DNA from 2 places in the Lysinibacillus sp. NPDC097195 genome. Region 2 is predicted to be linked to the other one. Evidence: predicted binding sites of a transcription regulator. Region 2 holds the regulator's gene; the other holds the start of a gene.
What was found. Region 2 encodes LexA, which represses DNA repair genes until DNA is damaged. Its sites were predicted from a motif close to CGAACATATGTTCG; they were not measured.
Positions count from the first base shown of each region.

Region 1: ACIQXI_RS00825 (YolD-like family protein) is a predicted target of LexA. The motif match lies at 3,922-3,935, and genes of this name have one in related genera.

Region 1 covers NZ_JBIWDP010000001.1:156,925-161,764, forward strand. Annotated here, with positions in the region: gene ACIQXI_RS00805 (N-acetylmuramoyl-L-alanine amidase) at 1-628, shown strand, start outside; gene ACIQXI_RS00810 (hypothetical protein) at 678-1,148, opposite strand; gene ACIQXI_RS00815 (Panacea domain-containing protein) at 1,488-1,931, shown strand; gene ACIQXI_RS00820 (hypothetical protein) at 1,977-3,830, shown strand; gene ACIQXI_RS00825 (YolD-like family protein) at 3,955-4,275, shown strand; gene ACIQXI_RS00830 (YolD-like family protein) at 4,294-4,632, shown strand; gene ACIQXI_RS00835 (YhjD family protein) at 4,625-4,840, shown strand, end outside.
Region 2 covers NZ_JBIWDP010000001.1:1,975,212-1,992,879, reverse strand. Annotated here, with positions in the region: gene ACIQXI_RS10350 (prepilin-type N-terminal cleavage/methylation domain-containing protein) at 1-462, shown strand, start outside; gene pilM (type IV pilus biogenesis protein PilM) at 570-1,544, shown strand; gene ACIQXI_RS10340 (PilN domain-containing protein) at 1,544-2,137, shown strand; gene ACIQXI_RS10335 (hypothetical protein) at 2,134-2,823, shown strand; gene ACIQXI_RS10330 (prepilin peptidase) at 2,879-3,631, shown strand; gene ACIQXI_RS10325 (gamma-glutamyl-gamma-aminobutyrate hydrolase family protein) at 3,644-4,366, shown strand; gene lexA (transcriptional repressor LexA) at 4,408-5,025, opposite strand; gene yneA (cell division suppressor protein YneA) at 5,191-5,505, shown strand; gene ACIQXI_RS10310 (YneB family resolvase-like protein) at 5,508-6,173, shown strand; gene ACIQXI_RS10305 (GNAT family N-acetyltransferase) at 6,170-6,706, opposite strand; gene ACIQXI_RS10300 (DUF896 domain-containing protein) at 6,879-7,112, shown strand; gene tkt (transketolase) at 7,333-9,327, shown strand; gene ACIQXI_RS10290 (hypothetical protein) at 9,731-10,114, shown strand; gene ACIQXI_RS10285 (hypothetical protein) at 10,189-10,410, opposite strand; gene ACIQXI_RS10280 (LysR family transcriptional regulator) at 10,424-11,077, opposite strand; gene ACIQXI_RS10275 (sulfite exporter TauE/SafE family protein) at 11,177-11,431, shown strand; gene ACIQXI_RS10270 (TSUP family transporter) at 11,416-11,862, shown strand; gene ACIQXI_RS10265 (response regulator transcription factor) at 12,121-12,753, opposite strand; gene ACIQXI_RS10260 (sensor histidine kinase) at 12,728-13,765, opposite strand; gene liaF (cell wall-active antibiotics response protein LiaF) at 13,762-14,451, opposite strand; gene ACIQXI_RS10250 (alpha/beta fold hydrolase) at 14,468-15,505, opposite strand; gene ACIQXI_RS10245 (PspA/IM30 family protein) at 15,694-16,332, opposite strand; gene ACIQXI_RS10240 (lmo0954 family membrane protein) at 16,349-16,702, opposite strand; gene sirA (sporulation inhibitor of replication protein SirA) at 16,932-17,357, shown strand; gene ACIQXI_RS10230 (YneF family protein) at 17,458-17,668, shown strand, end outside.

The DNA of each region.
Region 1 (4,840 bases), 1.8 Mb from region 2:
TATTTTATCAACTCAATACAACGGCATCGGTTCTGTATTTCACGACAACACATCGACAACACAAAATCAAAATCTACAAACAATCGTAAATTATCATAACAAACAAATTCGTGACCTGGACTGGAGCATTCACTTTAACGCAGCGAGTATCACCGATGCACCGCGAGGCGTTGAGGTTCTTTATTATGATGCTAAAGATTTAGCTGCTAAATTAAGTTCTGCTATAGCAAAAGCTTCTGGTTTAAAAGACCGAGGAGCAAAACAGCGTAAAGAACTTTATTTCTTGAATAGTACTACTAAACCGGCTATTTTACTAGAAATCTGTTTTGTCGATAGTAAAGCAGATGTTGAGCTGTATCGTAAAAACTTTAATGCTATTTGTAAGGCTATTGCAGAAGTTCTAGCAGAACATTTAGGTTTGACAAAAATACAAAATGAACAGATTCAGAAGGAGGAAACACCAGTGGTAAACACATTAACATCAACAGCTAAAGAGGATTTAAAAGGATTGTTAAAAGAAACGTATCAGCGTGGTATATTAAAGGTAGACCATAGCGAGAAAGTAGGTTCTATGACTGATGGTGAAGCCTTAGGATTGCTAATTTCGGTTGTAAAACGGACTTTATAATAAAGGATAAGACCAAGATAGCTAATGAGCTGTCTTGGTCTTTTTTTAATTAATTGCTTTTTTTTTCAAAGAATAAATTTAAATCTGTTTTATCTGTGTCAGCAGCTAAAGCTGTATTAATATGTTTGTTTAACTCTACCATCTTTGCTTTTTCAAAAAATGGTACATTTATGTAGTATGGCGAGCCTGATTTTTCAATTGTTAATATGGTTTTTAAACCACTACCAGCTATTCCAATTCCGATAATTAACAAAATTAAACCTGCAATAAAGCTTGCTCCTATATAACCTAATGAAGTGAAAATAAGGAATAGACCAATAAGTATGGCTTTAATATTGTATTTCGAAGATAACATAGATCCCGAAATGTTTTTTAAAGGAATACTTTGCTCATCTTTCCCTGCTGGAATAAATCCTAAGATTGTGTTTGATAAATTTGTTTTAACAAATCTATTATCAACTTCCACAGAACCTTTTACCCAGAAAAATAACAGACTGATTGAAAAACTGATTTGTTTCATAGTAAAATTCTCCTTATCATATAATGATTAAATTGTTCTATTAAACTATAACAAAATACCCAAGTTATGTCACTATAATTTTTATTTGAATGAGTTGAAAGCAAGCCAGGCTTCACGTTACCCTAATCTAGGGCTTTTCTAAGTATGCAAGGTTTTGCTGACATTGAATACGAAGCAATTAAATTTTATGTATATTTTCTGAGCCATTAGGAAACAAATAAGTGAAAATAATATCGCGCAAAACTACATATGCTGATTTGATTGAATTGTTCGAAAAAAATAAATGTTTCACAATTGTTTATTTTTGAATTATACTTAAGTCATTAGGAGGGGATAGGTATGGCAAATGTAAAAGATGTAGCAAAATACTTTATTAGCCTGAGCAAAGAAAGTTCTCCGTATGCTATTACTCCGTTGAAATTGCAAAAGCTTTTATATTACGCACAAGGGTTCTTTTTAATGGATAATAAAAAGCCGTTGTTTGAAGAAGATTTATTGGCTTGGGATCATGGACCAGTCAACTATGAGATTTATGATATGTATAGAAAATATAGGTATCACACGATTCCTAGCGAGCCATTTGATGTTGAAGGTAAGTTAAATAGCAAGGAAATCGAAGCTATTGAAGACGCATGGCATGAATTTGGAGAATTAGACGGAAAGACTTTGGAGGAACTAACTCATCAAGAAGATCCTTGGTTATTCACTGATAAAGATGATGTTATCAGCATCAAACTGATTAGTGAATACTTCAGAGATCAGTACGAATATACAGAAGCATAAAAGAGCGATTATGTCGCTCTTTTTATTTAATTTATATAAAAAGAGGTGGCTCGTATACAAAAATGGGATTGGTGGGCCAATAAGGCTAAATACATATATTATTTTATTAGAACGTTAATAGATTGGGTAAAATATAAAGTCGATAAATCTAAAAAAAATGATTTCTTGTCTGTTGTTTTTACTTTTATACCAATTATTATGATTACATTTGTTTTGTATTATTTTGTTTCTCAAATAAAAGTACCTAATTGGCTAATAGGAAATTCAATTGTTTTAAAGAGTTTTTTTGGGTTTAACCATATAGATGATCATATTGTAAAAAATATGATCTTCACTATTATAAGTTCCCTAACAATAATCATCTCCTTATTATCTGCTATTTATGTATTTACTTATCGTGAGCAAAAAAGTGTTTCTCCATCTGCATCTACTGATAAATTTAAAAATAAACTTTTATTAAGGGTAATAAAGTTAATGATTTTTAATATTATCTTCGGAAGCTTAGTTAACGGTGCTTATAATTGGTTTTTGGATAATGATATTAAGCATACTTTGGATATAACAAAATTATTATTACTAAGAGTAATAACATTATTTTTGTCATTAATTTTCTTAATATATTATATAATTGTACTTGTTAAATATTTATTTAGAACAATGAGTTTAGACAGTATGCTTGTAGATTCTGTTAAACATTCGAATATTTTATGTGACTCTTTAATTAATATGAATAGGTTTAAACTCTTTAAACTTCTTATAAAAGACAGATATAGGATATTTCACTTTAGTATAGAAAGTGTATTTCAAAATCTTAAATTTGTAGCAGACAATAATATGAATAAAGAGTTTGAAGAGAATATTAATGAATTTAAAGAAGTGTTTAATAAGTTCAAAAATCCTTTCAAGGAGACTTCAGAAGGAATTGTTATTCATGTCTCAACTGAACTTTTGAAAAATGAAGAAAAAGAATTTATTAAATTATATCAATCTGCAATAAGAAGTAATTTGGCACTTATTAGTTCTTTATTTAAAAATCAACAATATAACAAAGCAACAAAAGCAGTTGAACTCTATTTTAATATGTATATAGAGACTGATGAAACTTTAACTAAAATATTTAGAATAAGTTTAAATGACTTGTTGGATATACTGGATACTAAAGAAGAGAAACAAATAAAAATCTTTTTAGATGGATTGAAAGAAGTTCCAGAAGAACAAACATTGACAGCTTATAGAAATTTATTAATGAAATTAGTTAGTAATAATCAACTAAAAAACATAACAAATGTGGTATATGATTTTAATGTAGTGAAAAAATTCAATAAGAAATCATTATTAACTATATTGATACAAAATTTAGTTAAAAGTATTGAAATCTCTAATTACCAAATTACTGGTTTTTTGGTCAAGTATTTAATTACAAATAATACTGGTAAGGAAATCAATATGGGTTTAATACGTTTGAAGAAAAATAAATTTTTATTTACTACAATATTAGAAGCTGGCGAAAAAATTGAAGGTGTCTCAGAAAATATTGTATATTCAAGCAAAATCAATGAAGAAACATATGATTATTGTATAAAAAAAGCATTCATATTATTATATGCACAACATATGTATTCAATAAAAGAAAAATTATGGTATGCTAAAGATCGAAACGAAATAGGGACAGAAATAAATATAACTGACGAGTTTATAGATGACGAATACAAAGAATACATGATAAAAAAAATAGAAGAAGCTTCTTCTAAATACGGTCTTAATTTCTTTAATGATAAAGAAATAATGAAAGTGATTTACAAAGCTTTGAGAATTAATTATTCTCAAGAAAAGGTAAAAAGCGAAATATTGTTAACAGATATTTTAGAGCAATTAATCTTAAAATTATTTAGTAAATAAAACTAACTTTAGTAAAAACCAAGAAGGGTAAATAACTTTCTTGGTTTTTTATTGCTAAAATAAAAACTAATGTTCTATAATGAATTAAAAACAAACAAATGTTCTTATGTGAGGAGAGTTTACAGTGTCGGCAGCAGTTACAAAACCAACAAAAAATTCAAAGATGAAGAAATTAGAAGAACAAAGAGCTCAATCTAGGCTAGTAAAAGAACCAAAGCATTTAGCACGAGATGAATTTGACCTTGAAGAAATAGCCTATGTATTATCAGAATCAATGCAAGAAAATAAAATTTATACATACATAATTTATAAACATGATGAGCTATTGGAAGGTACGGTCGTAAAAATGGATGCAAACACTAAATTAATCCACATAAAAGACAGATATATGGGCATCCATAAGATACATTTTTTAGACATTTTAAAAGTATCTGACGTTGAATAATTGTGGAGAGTGATTGTAATGATAAATGACCGCGGAAATATGAAATGGACATCATTGATGCTACCTGAACACTTGGTTCAGTTAAAGGAGTGGAAAAGAAAACAGTTTTACGATAAAAAACGCGAGTTGACTGAATGGGAGCTTGATGAGATAGAACAAACAATTCAGCAAGCTTTCAAAATGCAAAAGCTAATTAAGCTCACACTTTGGAAAAATCAAAAAATATTTGATGAAATTGGAATGATTACTGGGACAGATATTTATAAAAAGGAGTTACTTTTAGATACAGACTTGTCAATCAAGCATATTACCTTTGATATGATACAAAAAGCGTCATTGGTAGACTTTGATGATTAAGCCTGATGAGCGCAGAAATGTACATCAATTTATTCTTTTGGATATGGCCGTAAAATCTTTGCAGAATGATTATGATAAACTAGGAAATCTAAAAATGTCAGAGGTATATATCAGAATAGTGGACGACCTATTGAAAGATATAAGAAGCGATTTTTTCAACCAAAAGCGAATGTTAGCTAAACAAAAAATCGAAGTAGTGAAGTGGATT
Region 2 (17,668 bases):
AATAAGAAACTAGTAAAAAACGAAAAAGGTTTAACATTAATCGAGTTACTGGCGGTTATTGTGATCTTAGCAATCGTAGCTGCAATTGCCATTCCTTCAATTGGAAATATCATTAATAAATCAAAGGATCGAGCTATTTTAGCAGAGGCATCTAATATCCTAGCGGGTGCGAAAATTGCTTATGTTGATGGTGCATGTAGTGGTAATACAGGAGATACTGTAAGTTGTAGTGGTGATGTATTAAAACCATATGTAGATGGAATTGATGTTAGTGATGTTACAGTAACCTTTGCTAAAACAAATGAAGATTGGGAAATTACCTTTAAAAACTTAGAGAATATTCAATTAACGGAATATAGTGTTGGCAATCCTGCAAAAGAAAAAGCAATTAATGAAAAATTGAAAAAAGCCGGTGGAGGACCTAAAACCGATACGCCACCAGATGGTAATAAAGAAAATTAATTAGTCCTCCCAACCCATCCTAATGTTTCTATTCCTTAGGATGGGAACTGGATAACTAATAACTAATAACATCATGTATGCATCGTAGCAAAAGGAGGTCTTTTCACATGTTTAAAAGAAAGAGGAAATCGCATGTTTCAATCGAATTAAAAGATTATGTGTTGCGTGCGATTGTGGCGAAAGGACCAGAGCCTAATCAATGGCAGGGCTATGAGCTACCTTTAGCTCCAGGTATTGTAGAAAATGCAATGATTGAGGATGAAGTAGCGTTATTTAAAATTATTCAAGAACAAGTAGTGAAATGGAGTGGGAAAAAACAAGCAGTGCGTATGTTTGTACCAGATACAAATGTTTTGCTAAAGAGTTTTGAGCATGCAAACGACGTTGCACCACATGAACTGAGAGGCTATGCAGAGATGGAGCTTGGTCATTCTATCCATTTACCCTTCCAAGATCCTTTAATTGATGTATACGACCCTAAACCCGACGATGGCAAGGCAATGTTATTTGCGGCACCATCAGAAGAGATAAATAAAATGGTGGGTATGTTTTTAGATGTTTCGTTAGAACCACAAGCAGCAGATATTCGCGCGTTGTGCAATATTCGATTATTAGAGCATTTAACCATATTAACGGGTGAGCGTACTTATTTAATTGCGGATTGGTCTATTAATGAACTGTCTATCAGTATTTTCTCGCAAGGGCAGTTGGAATTTTTGCGCTATCAATCGATAGAAACAGATTTAAGCCAATGGCAAGTGAAAAAGGAAGATGAGTTTAGCTATCAGTTTAGTAATGAAGGTGAGCTTGATGATTATCGTCTAGTCGTCATGGATCAAGTACTGGAAATAGATCGTATGATGAATTTCTTTAAATTTTCTTTACATAAAGGGGAAAAAGCCGTTGATGAAATAATTGTCCTCGGCGATAATCCGCAATTAAAAGTAATCAGCAGTTTGTTAGATACTAATTTAGGGGTACCGCTAACAATCGTCCATGGAGAAATGGTAGAGCAGTATTTCCCAGGATTTAAACGGGAATTTGCTACTTTATTAGGGTTAGCTTTAAAGGAGGTTCACTAATGGTTCCAGATATTAACCTCTTGCCACAGCTTGAAAAAAGAACTGCTAGCCCAAAGTTATTTTATGGCGTGCTTATAGTCATAGTAGGTTTGATCCTCGCCTATTTTTTGTTGTTATATTTTACTGCTACGAGTGATATCAAAAGATTACAGTTAGAAGAACAAACGTTGACTACAGAGCGTGATCAATTACAACAAACGTTAAATGAACAACAGCTATCTAACAAGGGGAATTTGCAACAGTCCGTGCAATATGTTCAAAGTATTGCATACCCTGTCACACCATTGATTGATGAAACACGTCAGTTATTACCTGCTCATGCTTATTTACGTAGTTATGTATTTGGCCAAGATACAATCAATATTTTAGTAGATTTTGAATCAATGCCTGATATTGCAACATATGTAGAACGACTCTTGGTAAGTCATTATTTTAAAGATACGCAAATCAGTTCTATTGCCAATTTTGAAGTACAAGTTGGGGAGCAAAAAGAGCTAACACCTGAGCAAAAGTTTACAGAAGTACCACGTTATTCAGTTTCCATTACAGCGACCATTGATTTTATGTACTTAGCTGGAGGTCGACCTTCATGAATAAGCTTACTAGTCATAAAAATTCATCCATCCTATTGTTAATCGCATTCATTGCGGCGCTATTATTTGCACTTTATTATTATGTATTGCAACCAAAACATGATGAGGTAATAGCAAAAACAAATCATGTTGAGCAAGTGCAACAGCAAATGAGCGACATGAAAAAAGAACTTATTGCCTTAGAGGAAAGGCAAAGTGAGCTTACGATGGATAGTTTAATCATGCGTCAAAAGGTACCGGGAACAAGGGCTATAGAAAAAATAATTTTAGATGTGGTAGAAATCGAAGAAGTGACAGGCACTCGTGTCGAGTCACTGAATTTTAATAATTATGATACTGCTGTTGCCCAATCTGAAGTTAGTAATCCTAATGAGCTCGAAAAAGCAGAGGCAGAAGTCAATGGAGACAACATAGATACGGAAGAAACTATACCAGTTTCGAGCATTGTGAAGGACAGTTTACCTGATAATTTAAAGTTAGTGACCTTTAGCGTCAATGTTGTAGCCTTGAATTTTAAAACACTTGAGCAATTTTTGCAGGAAATAGAGCAATTAGAGCGTGTCATGAAGATCGATATGATCAATTTAACCATCCCAGGTGAACAAGATTTGTTGAACGCAGAGGCAGATGTAACCATCAAGGCTACCATCCAGGTCACAACCTTCTATTATGAAGGAGAACAATGAAGAAGGCGCGCATACTCCAATGTATGGGCGCTTGTTGGTTTAGGAGGCAATAAAAATGGATATGGCTTATACAATACTAATTTTCGTCTTTGGGCTTGTGTTTGGATCGTTTTATAATGTTGTCGGTTTACGTGTGCCGAAGAAGGAGTCGATTGTTTCACCTCCTTCGCACTGTACGACTTGTCAGAGGCAATTAACGGCAATAGATTTAGTGCCGGTGCTGTCTTATTTGTTTTTAGGTGGAAAATGTCGAGGTTGTGAGCAAAAAATTTCCTGGATTTATCCGCTAATGGAGCTATTAACAGGGGGATTATTCGCCTTTGCCTATTGGCAATTCGGCTTTAGCCAAGAGTTTGTCGTCGCACTATTATTCATTTCTTTATTAATAATCATCGTGGTTTCAGATTTTGCCTATATGCTAATTCCAGATAAAGTGCTGTTGTTCTTTTTTCCACTATTAGCATTAGGACGGGTGTTGTCGCCCTTAACCCCTTGGTGGGATAGTATCGTTGGTGCTGTCGTCGGCTTTAGCATATTATATGGTATCGCTGTCGTATCACGAGGTGGAATGGGTGGTGGCGATATTAAATTATTCTTTTTAATTGGTCTTGTGCTTGGCACGATTAATACGTTATTGACCCTTTTTATAGCAGCGGTAATAGGTATGATAGTTGGCATAATTGTGCTGAAAGTACGGCAACAAGGTCGGAAAACGCCGATTCCATTTGGACCATCGATTGCGTTAGCAGCGGTAGTAGTGTATTTCTATGGCGATGTCTTAATAGATTGGTATGTAGGATTTTGGTAAGGGGGTATAGGAATGAAACCGATTATTGGTATAACAGCGTTTGCAGAAGATGATTTATCGTCAAGATTAAATGTAGCCTACAGCAAAAGTATCATTGAAGCTGGTGGTATTCCGCTAATTATTCCATTAGGGATAGAGGAAGATGCAGCCCAAGTTTTATCGCTGACGGACGGCTTATTATTATCTGGTGGACATGATGTTCATCCATTTGAATTTGGGGCAGAGCCATTACCGAAATTAGGACAGATACATCCTGAACGAGATAGGGTAGAGCTTGCGTTAATACAGGCCGCTATTTCAAGGCATATGCCCATTTTTGGCATTTGTCGTGGAATGCAAATGCTCAATGTGGCATTCGGGGGAACTTTATACCAAGATATTGATAGCGAATACCATAGTAGTAGGCTGTTACAACATACGCAACAAGCGGCTCGTGGTGTTGCAAGTCATTATGTGCAATTAACAGCCGATACGTTGCTAAAAACGATTATGGAAGAAGAAAAAATTGCAGTGAATTCCTTTCATCATCAAGCGGTCAATGTGTTAGCTGAGAAATTCATGGTTGCGGCAAAATCGAGTGATGGCTTAATTGAGGGAATCGTTCACGAAGAGTTCCCATTTTGTCTAGCTGTTCAGTGGCATCCAGAGGAACAAGCAATTGTAGGGGATATTGCTGCACAGAAGCTTTTTAAGGCATTCGTTAATGCAAGCTTAAAATATAAAAGAGAAGCATGATAAGTGCTTCTCTTTGTTGTTTGTATAAGTATGAGAATGCATTAATGTACACGGCGATATAAGCCAACTACCTGTCCTAAAATTGAAACTTGGTCTACAATAATTGGTTCCATTGTAGCGTTTTCTGGTTGTAAGCGGAAATGATTTGTCTCCTTGAAGAAGCGTTTAACAGTTGCTTCATCTTCTTCCGTCATGGCAACGACAATATCTCCGTTATCAGCAGTTGCTTTTTGTTTGACGATAACGAGATCCCCATCTAAAATACCTGCCTCAATCATCGATTCACCCATTATTTCTAACATGAAAAGTTGATCTTCACTTGTGCCGTAAATATCAGGTAATGGGAAATATTCATCAATATTTTCAATCGCAGTAATCGGTGAACCAGCTGTTACTTTTCCTACAAGTGGTACATGGATAACACTTTGCTTTTGAATTGAATCTTCAGGTTCTAAAATTTCAATAGCTCGTGGTTTAGTAGGGTCACGTCGAATATAGCCCTTTTGTTCTAAACGAGCTAAATGGCCATGAACTGTTGAGCTTGATGCAAGTCCAACTGCTTCACCAATCTCACGTACAGATGGTGGATACCCTTTTGCGCGTACTTCTTCTTTAATAAACGCTAGTATGTCCTCTTGTCTTTTCGAAACTTTTTTCATGATTGCTCACCTCTTTTTTTTAGATCATTCTTCTTATTTGATAGTATAGCAGAATGCGAACACTTATGCAAACATAGGTTCGAAAAGTGTTTGACAAAAACATTTGTTCGTTTTATTATAAGAACATACATTCCGAACAAACATTCTGAAAAGGGGAAAAGATGAATGAATTGGTTTAAAAAAAATACACATATTTCAATTTTATTAGGCGCATTTTTACTATTTGCAGGTTATCTTATTATTACTGATCCCGGAGACATTACTTATACTGAAATTTATATCGAACATGGCGATAGCTTATGGTCGTTAGCCGAACAATACCGTGGTAAAATGGGTACGGATGACTGGATAAAGCTTGTGAAAGCCGAGAACGAATTACATAGCGTGAAAATAGTTGCAGGAAAATCACTTGTTATACCAGTAGTGGGGGACAATGAGTTACCCACCAATTCAATTGAAATTGCGAGAAGTGAAAAATAAAAATGATGACTAAACAACAAACGGCTGTAATTTATTGCCGTGTTAGTACCGACAAAGAGACACAAAGTTCTTCGTTGGAGCGACAACAAGAGGAATTGTTACGCTATGCGAAAGAACAAAACTATGATGTGAGATGTATTTTTCAAGATAAGCATAGCGGCTATGATGTAGAGCGTGAAGGATTGCTTGAAATGCTAGATTTTATTAAAGAAAATGGTATACACGCATTATTTGTGCAAGATGAAACACGTTTAGGACGTGGTAATGCACGTATGGCTGTACTACATTTATTGCAAAAAACAGAAACAGATGTTTTTTCAATGCGAGATGCTGGCCCTGTACAATTAAATGAAATGGATACAATGTTGCTTGAAATATTAGCCATTGTTGAAGAATATCAGCGTAAAATCCATAATGCGAAAATCCGTCGCGGTATGCGTCGTGCAGTAGAAAATGGATATCGTCCTGAACATAATTTGTCTAATCGTGGTAATCCGAATGGTCAGGAACGAAAAGAAGTGCCGATAGAAGAAATTGTTAAGCTGCGCAATCGTGGCTTTACCTTTGAAGAAATTGCGATGACTCTGAAGGGGCTTGGCTTTGAAGTAAGCAAAGCAACGGTCCATAGGCGCTATCAAGAACACCAAGAAAGATTAGCAGGCAATTAATTTGCACTGCTAATCTTTTTTTCTAGCCATTCTTCCTGCAAAATGGCGTAGTAGTATTCATCCCACCATTCGTCTCCATGCGGTATACACTTTTTAAAAAATCCTTCACGTCGCATGCCTATTTTCTCCATTACTCGATAGGAGGCAATATTTTCGGGTTGGCATGTGGCAATAATTCTATGAAGCTTCATTTTAGAGAAGCCGTAATCTAATAGGGCATGTGCTGCTTCTGATGCATAGCCTTTCTGAAAATACGCAGGATTTAGCACCCAGCCAATTTCATATGTATGGTCGCCAAAGTATTGGTGGAATACTAGATGACCAATGACTTTGGGTTGATCATGTAAAACAATTGCGAAATGTTTGGCTTGCTCTCCGCTATTATCTGTAATAAATTTTTGTACTTGTTGCGCTGTATAAACACCTTCTGGCATATAGTGCATCACCGTTTGATTGGACATATAGCTATATACAGCCTGCCAATCTTGGGCCACAAATTTGCGAATCAAAAGTCGTTGTGTTGTAATATTCACCTTATTTCCTCCTAATACTTTCTGTTATTATTAGTTATACAGCACTAACATCTGGAAGTCATGTAAATTATGGCTAAGAAGTGTTTTTAAGGGTTGGTATAACTGCATTTTAAGGGAAAGCATGCTATACTTTGCATACTGAAGTAATAAAGGTATTGAAAGGTGTGTCACAATGTTATCAAAAGAAAAAATTAAGCGAATCAATGAACTAGCAGCCAAAGCAAAAGCAGGCAATTTAACGGAAGAAGAGGCGAAAGAGCGTACTTCTCTTCGCAAAGAATATTTAGATACGTTTAGAGCCACAATGCGCGATACGATTGAAAATGTGAAAGTTGTCGATGAAGAAGGCAATGACGTTACACCTGAAAAGGTAAAACAAGCGAAAAAAAATAAATTTCTAAATTAATATGTCACATTTCATCCAGTGCTCAAATGTGTAGCAATACAATTGTTATAGCTGGATAACATTCTTCATTCAGTACTTTTATTTTAAAAAGCAAGTTACAGAATGATGATAAAGTATGTCATAAATCTCAAATAGTATAACAAAAGCATTGTTTTCTAGGACAATGTTGACTAAACTGTAGTAGAACAATATATAGGACGAGAAAGGATGTCACAACATAATGACTCAACATGCGGATCAACTAGCGATTAATGCTATCCGAACATTGTCAATCGATGCAATTGAAAAAGCAAATTCAGGTCACCCAGGCTTACCAATGGGGGCAGCGCCAATGGCTTATACGCTTTGGACAAAACAACTTCGCCACAATCCGGCTAATCCAAAGTGGTTTAACCGCGATCGTTTCGTACTTTCAGCAGGTCATGGCTCTATGCTTTTATATAGCCTACTTCACCTTGGTGGTTACGGCCTACCAATGGAAGAAATCCAAAACTTCCGTCAATGGGATTCATTAACTCCAGGTCATCCAGAATACGGTCATACTGTTGGGGTAGAGGCAACTACAGGTCCACTTGGTCAAGGGATTGCCATGACAGTTGGTATGGCAATGGCAGAGCGTCATTTAGCTGCTACTTACAACAAACCAGGACATGATATTGTCGATCACTATACATTTGCGCTTTGCGGCGACGGCGACTTAATGGAAGGCGTTGCAGCTGAAGCCATTTCATTAGCTGGTCACTTAAAACTTGAAAAATTAATCGTATTATACGATTCAAACGATATTTCTTTAGATGGTGATTTAGAAAAATCATTCTCTGAAAACGTGCAAAAACGTTTTGAGTCATATGGCTGGAACTATTTAAAAGTTGCTGACGGTACAGATGTAGAAGCTGTGAACCAAGCAATCGAAGAAGCTAAAAAATCTACTGGCAAACCAACACTGATTGAAGTGAAAACAGTTATTGGATTCGGTTCTCCAAACAAATCAGGTAAAGCAGATTCTCACGGTGCGCCACTAGGTACTGACGAGGTTGTATTAACAAAAGCAGCATATGAATGGGCACATGAGCCATTCCAAATTCCTGCTGAAGTATATGATACATTCAATGCAGCAGCTGAAGTACAAGGTGCACAGTCTGAAGCAGCTTGGAATGCAAAATTTGAAGCTTACAAAGCGGAGTTCCCTGAATTAGCAGCTCAATTCGAAGATGCAATGAATGGTAAGCTGCCAGAAGATTTCGCAGCAGAATTACCAGTATATGAAGCAGGTAAATCTGTAGCAACACGTTCATCTTCAGGTGATGCAATCAACGCAATTGCGAAGAAAACTCCATCATTCTTCGGTGGTTCAGCTGACCTTGCAGGCTCAAATAAAACGACGATGAAGGGTGCAGGCGACTTCTCAGCGGATGACTATGCTGGTCGCAATATTTGGTTCGGTGTGCGTGAATTTGCAATGGGCGCAGCGATGAACGGTATGGCTCTTCATGGCGGTGTTAATGTCTTTGGCGGAACATTCTTCGTATTCTCTGATTACGTTCGTCCTGCAATCCGTCTTTCTGCTTTAATGGGTCTTCCTGTGACATATGTCTTCACACATGACTCTATTGCGGTAGGGGAAGATGGTCCAACACATGAACCAATCGAACACTTATCTTCATTACGTGCAATGCCTAATCTTTCTGTTGTTCGTCCAGCAGATGCAAATGAATCAGCAGTTGCATGGGAGCTTGCTGTTTCGTCTGAAAAAACACCAACTGTGTTAGTATTATCTCGTCAAAACTTACCAGTGCTTGACGCGTCAATCGAAACAGTGCGTGAAGGTGTAGCAAAAGGCGCTTATACGGTATCACCTGCTTCTAAAGAAGTGGCAGATGCTATTTTAATTGCAACTGGTTCTGAAGTATCACTTGCAATCGAAGCTCAAAAAGCATTAAAAGCTGAAGATATCGATGTAGCAGTCGTATCAATGCCATCAATGGATCGCTTTGAAAAACAAGATGCAGCATATAAAGAATCAGTTCTTCCAAAAGCTGTCACAAAACGTTTAGCAATTGAGATGGGTGCATCATTCGGTTGGCACAAATACACTGGCTTTGAAGGTGACGTTCTGGCAATCGACAAGTTCGGCGCTTCAGCACCAGGCGAAATCGTTATGGAAAAATACGGTTTCACTGTAGAAAATGTTGTAGCGAAAGTTAAAGCGCTATAAGATTAGCTTTCGTAAAAAAACCGCAATGCTCTAAGGGAGCACTACGGTCAGACTGTAGACAACCTCGAAAAATTTCGATTTTGTCTACAGTCTTTTTTCATTTTAAATAAATGTAGATGTCTCCTACCGTTGATTTCCGCTACGTCCGGGCGCTTTCCGCGGCCACACACGTAAGCCGCAACCCCCGCTTACGCCCGGTCCGTTGCGTCTTTCGCTGTGTGCGTTCTGAGCAGGAGTTGCCCGTCCTCAGTTTCAATCAACTTTATATGCATAACTAACAATCCACTATAAATAAAATATGATGGATAAATGGTGACGAAGAATCAAAATTAATGAACGTGAACAATTAGAAATGCTGACACATCACCAATAGATTCTAAATCGGATTTAACAGTGTCAAAAGATGAAAATCCTTTTTACATTTTCTACATCTTTTCAGTATGATAATATTATTAAAAGATGTTATACCAAAAAAATAACTTTACAAGATTTAAATAATACAAATTCTTTTGATGCGATTTTGATTACTAAAAATTATTTACAAGAAGCTTCCGATAACCAATATACTCAATTCTACTTAAATTCTTCTATACCTATTGTATTTGTTCAGTCTGATAAAGCTATTTCAGCTTTTATAATACCTAACCACACTTACGAGAATACATTTGAAAATCACGCTAAAGATTATTTTATCGGTTATTATATTAAAAAAGATGTAAAAAACAGTGATAAAAGTGAAAGCACTATAAAATTATTACAAAATAAAGTAACGTTACTCTTTAAATAAACAAAAAGTACACCACGTAAATAGTGGTGTACTTTTTGGTTGATCCTAAAAATGTATCGGAATAGCATCTATTATTATTTCGATAAAAAATTTTCTTTTAAATAACTTACAAATACCGGGTTTGTCAATTCGCTTTTTCTAGTACAAATAAATAAACTTTGCTTAATCTCTACATTTTTTATAAAGATAGGGGCCAATTTCTTCGTTTCTATGCTGTTTGTTACGCTAAGAAGTGGGGCGAGGACAATACCATAGCCAGCTTCTACAGCTTTTAACGATTCAAATAAACCTTGCATCTGTAAGCCTATCTTAGGCAATGGACAATTTTGAGTTTTGAGAATAAAAAATAGCTTCTAATAAATCTCGTGTTGAACTGCCCTTTTCACGATAAATTAATTCTTCCTTGGATAACGCACATAACGAGACATTTTGATTAGCTAATGGATGTGATGGGTGGGCAATAAATGCAAATTCAATCTCCATTAATTTATCGAAATATAGATCTTCGTGTCCTATATTACTTTGAACAACAAATCCGAAGTCCGCTTCGTACTTGCGAATTTTATCTTCAACCGATTTTACATTTCCTAGTGATACGAAAAATTCTATATTTGGATACATTAATTTGTAATTTGCGATGTATTTAGGCAAGACATAATTAATCGGTATGTAAGAGGTCGCAATATGAATTTTTTCTTCTTTGGCGACATACAATTTAAGTTTATCTTCAATTTGTCCCTCTAAGTGAAATAGGCGTAGTCCTTGTTCATAAACAAATCGCCCTTCTTCTGTTAATTGAATTCCGCGTCCTTTACTTTTCGTTAGTTTCAAACCCAACTCTTTTTCTAAATTGCGAATTTGAATCGTCACAGCAGGTTGACTTAACAGTAAGGCATTAGCTGCAGCCGTTATACTCCCTAAATCTGCAACTTTTGTAAAAATTCTTAGTGCATGTAAATTCATTATTATCACCATATTATAAATTATTTTTATGAATATGAAAAAAATATATATTTGTTTTATGTAAATTATAGCAGTAAGTTAGTAATAGAGGTGAGAGGAATGGCTATTTTCTTAAATGAATGGTTTTCAGTAGATGGATTAATGTTATTTTCTATCGGCGTAATAGCTGCGATGATTGGTGTCATGTTTGGGGCAGCAGGTTTTGTCCTACTACCAGCAATGTTATTAGTGGGTGTACCTATTCATGCTACGGTGGCAGTGAATAAGTTCGCCACAGGTATTTCTTCGTTTACCAATGTCCTCACACTAATATTTAAAAAGAAAGTAGCCTTAAAAAAATGTTGCCATTTATGATTATGGCATGTTTTGGGGGAATAACAGGTGCATTTTTGGCAACACGACTGTCTGAAAAAATAATGAATATAATAGCTTGTATTATTCTTACTTTTTCCTTTTTTATGGTCCTTAAAAATAATAGAAAAATGGGGATGGATGTAGAAGATAATTATGAAAAAGAGCCATCGTTCATCACGCCATTTTTCATTAGTATGTATGATGGTGGTTTTGGACCAGGATCTGCATTGATGAATAATATATATTTTTTAAAGAAGCAACATAGCTATTTAAAGGCTGTTGAATTAACACGTTTTGTGATGTTTTCTAGCTGCATGAGTGCTTTTGTATTTTATTATCTTTATGGCATTGTCGAATGGGGCATCTATTCCGGTCACGGTTGGCTCGATTTTGGGGTCTCATTTAGGAATGAGAATGGTGCAATATATTAAAGTGAGGTGGCTTCAAATCGCATTGCCTGCTATCTTTCTATTATTGATTGCCCAAGTTGTACGTGATTTATTGTTCTAAATCAAATGAAAAAAGGATAGCTGAATCAAATGTTCAGTTATCCTTAATTGATAAAAGTGCACAAATCGCCGATAGAATGAGGCGAATCGCCACAAAACCTCGACGAACCGCCATCAAATCCAGGTGAATCGCCACCAAAGGAGCTCGAAACACCACAAACCTGCAGGCGTTAATAAAAGTTATTTCGCTAGACCATTTTGAAAGGCGTAGACTACCGCTTGGGTACGATCTTGGACGTCTAGTTTGGCTAAAATATTGCTGACATGGGTTTTCACGGTTTTTAAGGCAATGAATAAGTCATCGGCGATTTCTTGATTTGCCTTGCCTTTTGCCATCAATAATAGCACTTCCATTTCGCGCTCAGTTAATTGCTCGTAAAGTGGTGTATTCGTACCATAGCGCATACGATGCATCATTTTAGACGTGACTTCTGGTTCTAAAACAGTTTCTCCGCCCATTGTTTTACGTATAGCATCGGCTATTTGTTTGGCGTTAGATGTTTTTAAAATATAACTAATGGCACCAGCCTCTAGGGCAGGATAAACTTTATCATCATCCAAAAAGCTCGTGACCATCATGATTTTCGCTTCTGGCCAAGCTTCTAATATTTTGGCAGTCGCTTCGGCTCCTGTCATAACAGGCATGACATTGTCCATTAAAATAATATCAGGACGCAGGGCGAGCGCACGTTCAACAGCCACCGCTCCATTTTCCGCTTCGCCAACAACTGTAATATCAGGCTGTGCTGACAGGTAGGCAGATACGCCAATTCGTACCATCTCGTGATCATCCACTATTAATACTTGAATCAACTTCAACAACCTCCTTCTGTAGTGGAACCTTTACCTCTACAATCGTACCTTCGTCTGGTACAGATACAATTTTATACTTACAACCAATTTCCACCGCGCGCTCGGCAATATTTTGTAAACCATACGATGCCGATTTATCGGCTTCTACATCAAAGCCAAGGCCATTATCTTGAATACGTAATATCGCTAAATCATCTCTAGCAACAAGTAATAGTTCAACCTCGGTTGCTTTTGAATGGCGCAACGTATTCGATAATGCTTCTTGGGCAATGCGGAACAAATGGTCTTCCTCTGCCTTCGTTAATGCGATTTCTTCTAGCTCATATTCAATATGAAAATACACTTTTTGTTGCAGCTCAATAATCAATTCCTCTAAGCCTTGTGCGAGTGTTTTATTGTGTAAGGCTACAGGACGTAGATGCAATAGTAATGCGCGCATTTCCAACTGAGCTTGTTGGACGATTTTTTCTACTTGTTTTAAACTTTTAGCATTTTCATCACTTTCAGTTAAAGCAGAAAGTAACATCGAGGCAGCAAATAATTGCTGTGAAACAGAGTCATGGAGCTCACGTGCTAGACGCTGACGTTCGGCAATGATGCGCTCTTGGATGACTTTATCGTTAGCTTCAGCACGCTCATTGGAAAGTCGCTGTAAGCTTTTTCGTTGTGTATCAATTAACTCGCCCGTTTGCACAATTGCCTTTTTTAATGGTTTTGGCAGCGCATGCTTTTTAGGTAGCACGAAATCTGGCTCGATTAATTCTTTTACAAAGCGGGTAGCCTGCGCCTCACGTGCACGAGCAGTCATACTAATCCAACTCCCAATAAAAAAACTAATCGCAAATAGACTAATTAAAATAATGGCGCCTAATGGGATATTGTCATAGTTTTGTTGCCATAAAGGTTGCCAAACTTTCTCGTTTGGTTCGCCCCATATAGCATATAGCAGGCCAAATGCCGCTCCAATTAATATAAAAAATAGCGTAAATACTCTTGAAAGAAAGGCAATCATTTACGTAACACCTCCAAATCTCCTAGCCAAGTAGCAACGTGAATGATGAGGGTACGTTTGGCATCTTCAGGGTTACCATCGGACACTACGATACTTTCATTCAGTAGTCGTTGGGGCCCTCCTTGCAGACAAGTAAATTCGCCGAATAACGTCGTGTAATGTAAACGAAACGGAATTTCGTAAGGAACATAAATTTGTACTTTGCCAATGCCTTGTCGAATTGTAATAAAACTTGGGCCAGCAGGTAATATCGTTTGGGTTGTATCAATTGTAATATCACCTGCTAGACGTTGAATCTGTACATCTTGCCATTTATAGGCTTCGTCGGGTGCAGGAAGTGTGCCAAATAATTCGTTTTTAGTTGCTGGTGGCTTGTCAAACTCAACGTTGACGATTTTTGGTTCATTTTCTCGTTGTAAGTATTGATAGAGCATATATAAGAGCATAATAACGATAAAAAGGCGCAAACTCCACATCGTAAAGAGGGAGATGACGATGAAAAAAATACCTGACCATTTTAAAAATCTTTTGTTTTTTGAGAAGCTTAAATACAGCAGGACAGCGCCAATAAGTAAACAAAAAGCGCCGCCATTATTGAAAATTGTGAGCTCTACAAAAACGAGTAAAAAGAAGCATAGTACCCAAAACGTAAGTTTATTTGTTGTGAAATTTTGCAAGAGGGTCACCCTTCTTTCTACTATATTAATAATGAGCTTCTACCATCCTCTTAATCGTTTGAGGTATTATCTCAGCATCAAGTGCATTTGGATAATGGGCAGAGTGCTCTAAAGTACTAAATTGTTTACCATTAGGTGCATCTAGAAATTCATAGTATTGTTGTGCTAATTCATAATTTGTCTGTTTATCGTATTTCCCTTGAATAAAATATACAGGGACATCCATACGCTTTACAGAATCAAAAAAATCGGTCTCAATAATTTCCTTTTTAAGTTCGGTGCTTTTGATCAGGCTGAATTGTGGACCTGAAATAAATGCCTTATATAAATCCTGGATAGAGTAATCCGGAGACGTAAATGCACCTTTAATCAAACTAATAACATTAACCTTGTCAATCTTCTCATCATAATAATTCATACCTTTATATTGATTAATAAGACCACTAAATTGATCTTCAGCATCTGCTAGATAGGGCCCTTTACCTAACTGCTTTAATATTTGCAGTGTCTTGGTATCATCATTAGCAATGGCTTCATCCTTTAACCAATTATAACCAAGTTCTTGCCCTTTACTACTACTCGTTAGTTGTGATATGCCCATGTAGGCGTGGAATTTTTCTGGATACTTTGCGACTAATTGAGTGCCAATCACTGTTCCAAATGATTGAGCAATAACGAATATTTGTTCTTGCTGATAAGTTTCTCTAATATAATCAACGATAACATTAGCATCATCTGTGAATTGTCGTAGGTTCATGGTCGTAAGCGATAAATCTTTGTTAAAACTTTTACCTGAGCCTCTTTGATCATAATACACAGCTACGCAATGTTCGGTTATTTCCGGATATAATGTTCGTGCACTGACGCCATATGGGAACGGGGAACCCGGCCCACCATGTAAAAATAAACAAAATGGTTTGTTTTTGTCTTGGCCTTCAACTAATAGAAACTGTCTGTCTCCGTTTACATTTAATTCTTTTAGCTCACTAATCCCACCATTTTCAATTAGTTCACTACCTTTTTGTTGAATATGCTGTTGTGCGATAAAACGATAACTTAACAATACGATAGTCAAAAAAATAAGTATAAGAAAAGCAAAAATACATATAGTAATCAAGTGATTAAACCGTTTCCTTTTATTATTTTTTTTCATTTATCATTATCCTTTATCTCTTTTTATTCCCCCTATACTCAAAGAAATGGGATGCTTCAATAATTGAGGCATCCCTTATTTCTTTCCATTATATCATGTTATTTCTTTTCGATGAGTAGTGGAGAAGAAGCTTCAGTTGTATTTTTTTCTAATGCCGCTAAACGTGCCTCGAAAGTTGTAATCTCATGCTCTTTATCGATACGGTGTGCCAGCTTATCGATATAAGATTCTAAATCCTCGAAGTTAGCTTTATTGTTGTTGGCAAGCATACCGTCCATTTGATGGTGCGCACGCGTCACATTCTCTTTGCCCATTAGCTGTAATTGACGTACTTTCATATCTTTAATTTTGTGCTTCATCGTTTCAAATTTGCGTTCAAGCTCAAAGTATTCACGTGTGCCGGCCTCGATGCTCGCTTGTAACGTATGGTTACGAGCAGCGTAAGCGGCTACTTCGTCTGATGCGAAGTCAATTAAATCTTGTTCACCACTAGCAATTGCTAATTGTAATTGTGCCTCACGTTTTGCTAATAATTCAGTGTTTTGTTTGAGTTCAAGTTCCATCTTTTCTTTAAGCTTACCTTGACGTTCTAATAATTTGCCCGTTTGTTCAGTTTGCTTTTCCGCCTCGCGGATGTACTGGTTTAACATGGCAATAGGATTTTTTTGTTCCTTTTTATCAAATACTTGATGTAAGTCAGCCTCGATTGTATATCTAAAACGTTGGAATAAGTTCATTATTAATTCGCTCCTTTTATTTTGTTAAATTTGACCATTCTTTTTCGAAGTTTGTGAACGGATCTTCTTCTTTCGCTTCCACTGTAGGGATTTTTACATCTTCGCCTTTCCACTTTTTGTAGATCACGTAAATAATGGCGATGGCTGCAAGACCGATCATTGCTGGAATATTAGAGACAGCAGATAATACGCCAATTAGACCAACAGTAAACCAAATAATTTTTGCAAATGTCGATTTACTACCAATGTAGAAGTGCATGCCTAGTGCAACAAGTACACCTGAAAATAATAAGCCCGTAATAGGCCCGATTAAGGCAAGTGCGACACAGGCTGCAATAATACCACCAGTTAATAACAGAAATTTTTTCATATAAATTAGCTCCTTTCGTTTGTACCTTTATGTTACCTGTTTGACAGAACATCTAAAACGGACCGGAAATGGATTTTCCTCTAGGTCTTGAGGCTGAGCTTTTTGTGATAAGCTGAAACTAGAAGGTTTTCGACAAAAATAGAAGATGGTCGCCTCCTTCGTTTGACAAATTAACAACTTCTAATCCGCTATACTAACGTTAAAGAAACTGAGCGAAGGGGGATTTCTGGTGAGAACCTATTCCATATATAAAATAAAAGAAGAGCATTTAACGTTTATTTTCGGCAGAGAGCGTAAGTTATTAGAAATGATGCAGGGCTGTGAAGATGCCAATGAGAAATCCTTAAAAGAACTCGCGTATATATGTGAAACTGTTCGCTTCGACGAAATTGCTACTATGTTAGAGGCACAGCTAGATTCAAAATATGCACATTTAGAAAGAGCACGTAATGCTCTATTTTTAGAACACCCGATAAAAGGGAAGATGGCGATTTATTTAGTAGAGCGCAAAATCTGTGTTTATTGTGAAGGCTCTCGCATGCTTGACTTGGATTTATTCCAAATGCTAGCAAAAATGAGTGAGCGATTTATCGCTTTTAATAAACAAGATAATGAATGTGGTTGGCTAAAGCCGATGAAGTATACAATGCACTAGGAATTTTCACTATAATATATAGTAACACGCTAGTATTTGGTGTATAATGGAGCGTGGAGAGTTTTTTTCTCGGTATATTGTAGTGGAGGAGGTTGGTTGTATGCCTACATGGGGCTGGATTATTGTTGTAATTATCGCATTAGCAGCTGGCGCAGCACTTGGTTTCTACTTTGCACGTCAAGCTATGATGAAATATTTAAAAGAAAACCCACCAATTAACGAACAAATGATTCGAATGATGATGGCACAAATGGGTCGTACGCCGTCTGAAAAGCAAGTACGCCAAATGATGACTCAAATGAATAAATTCC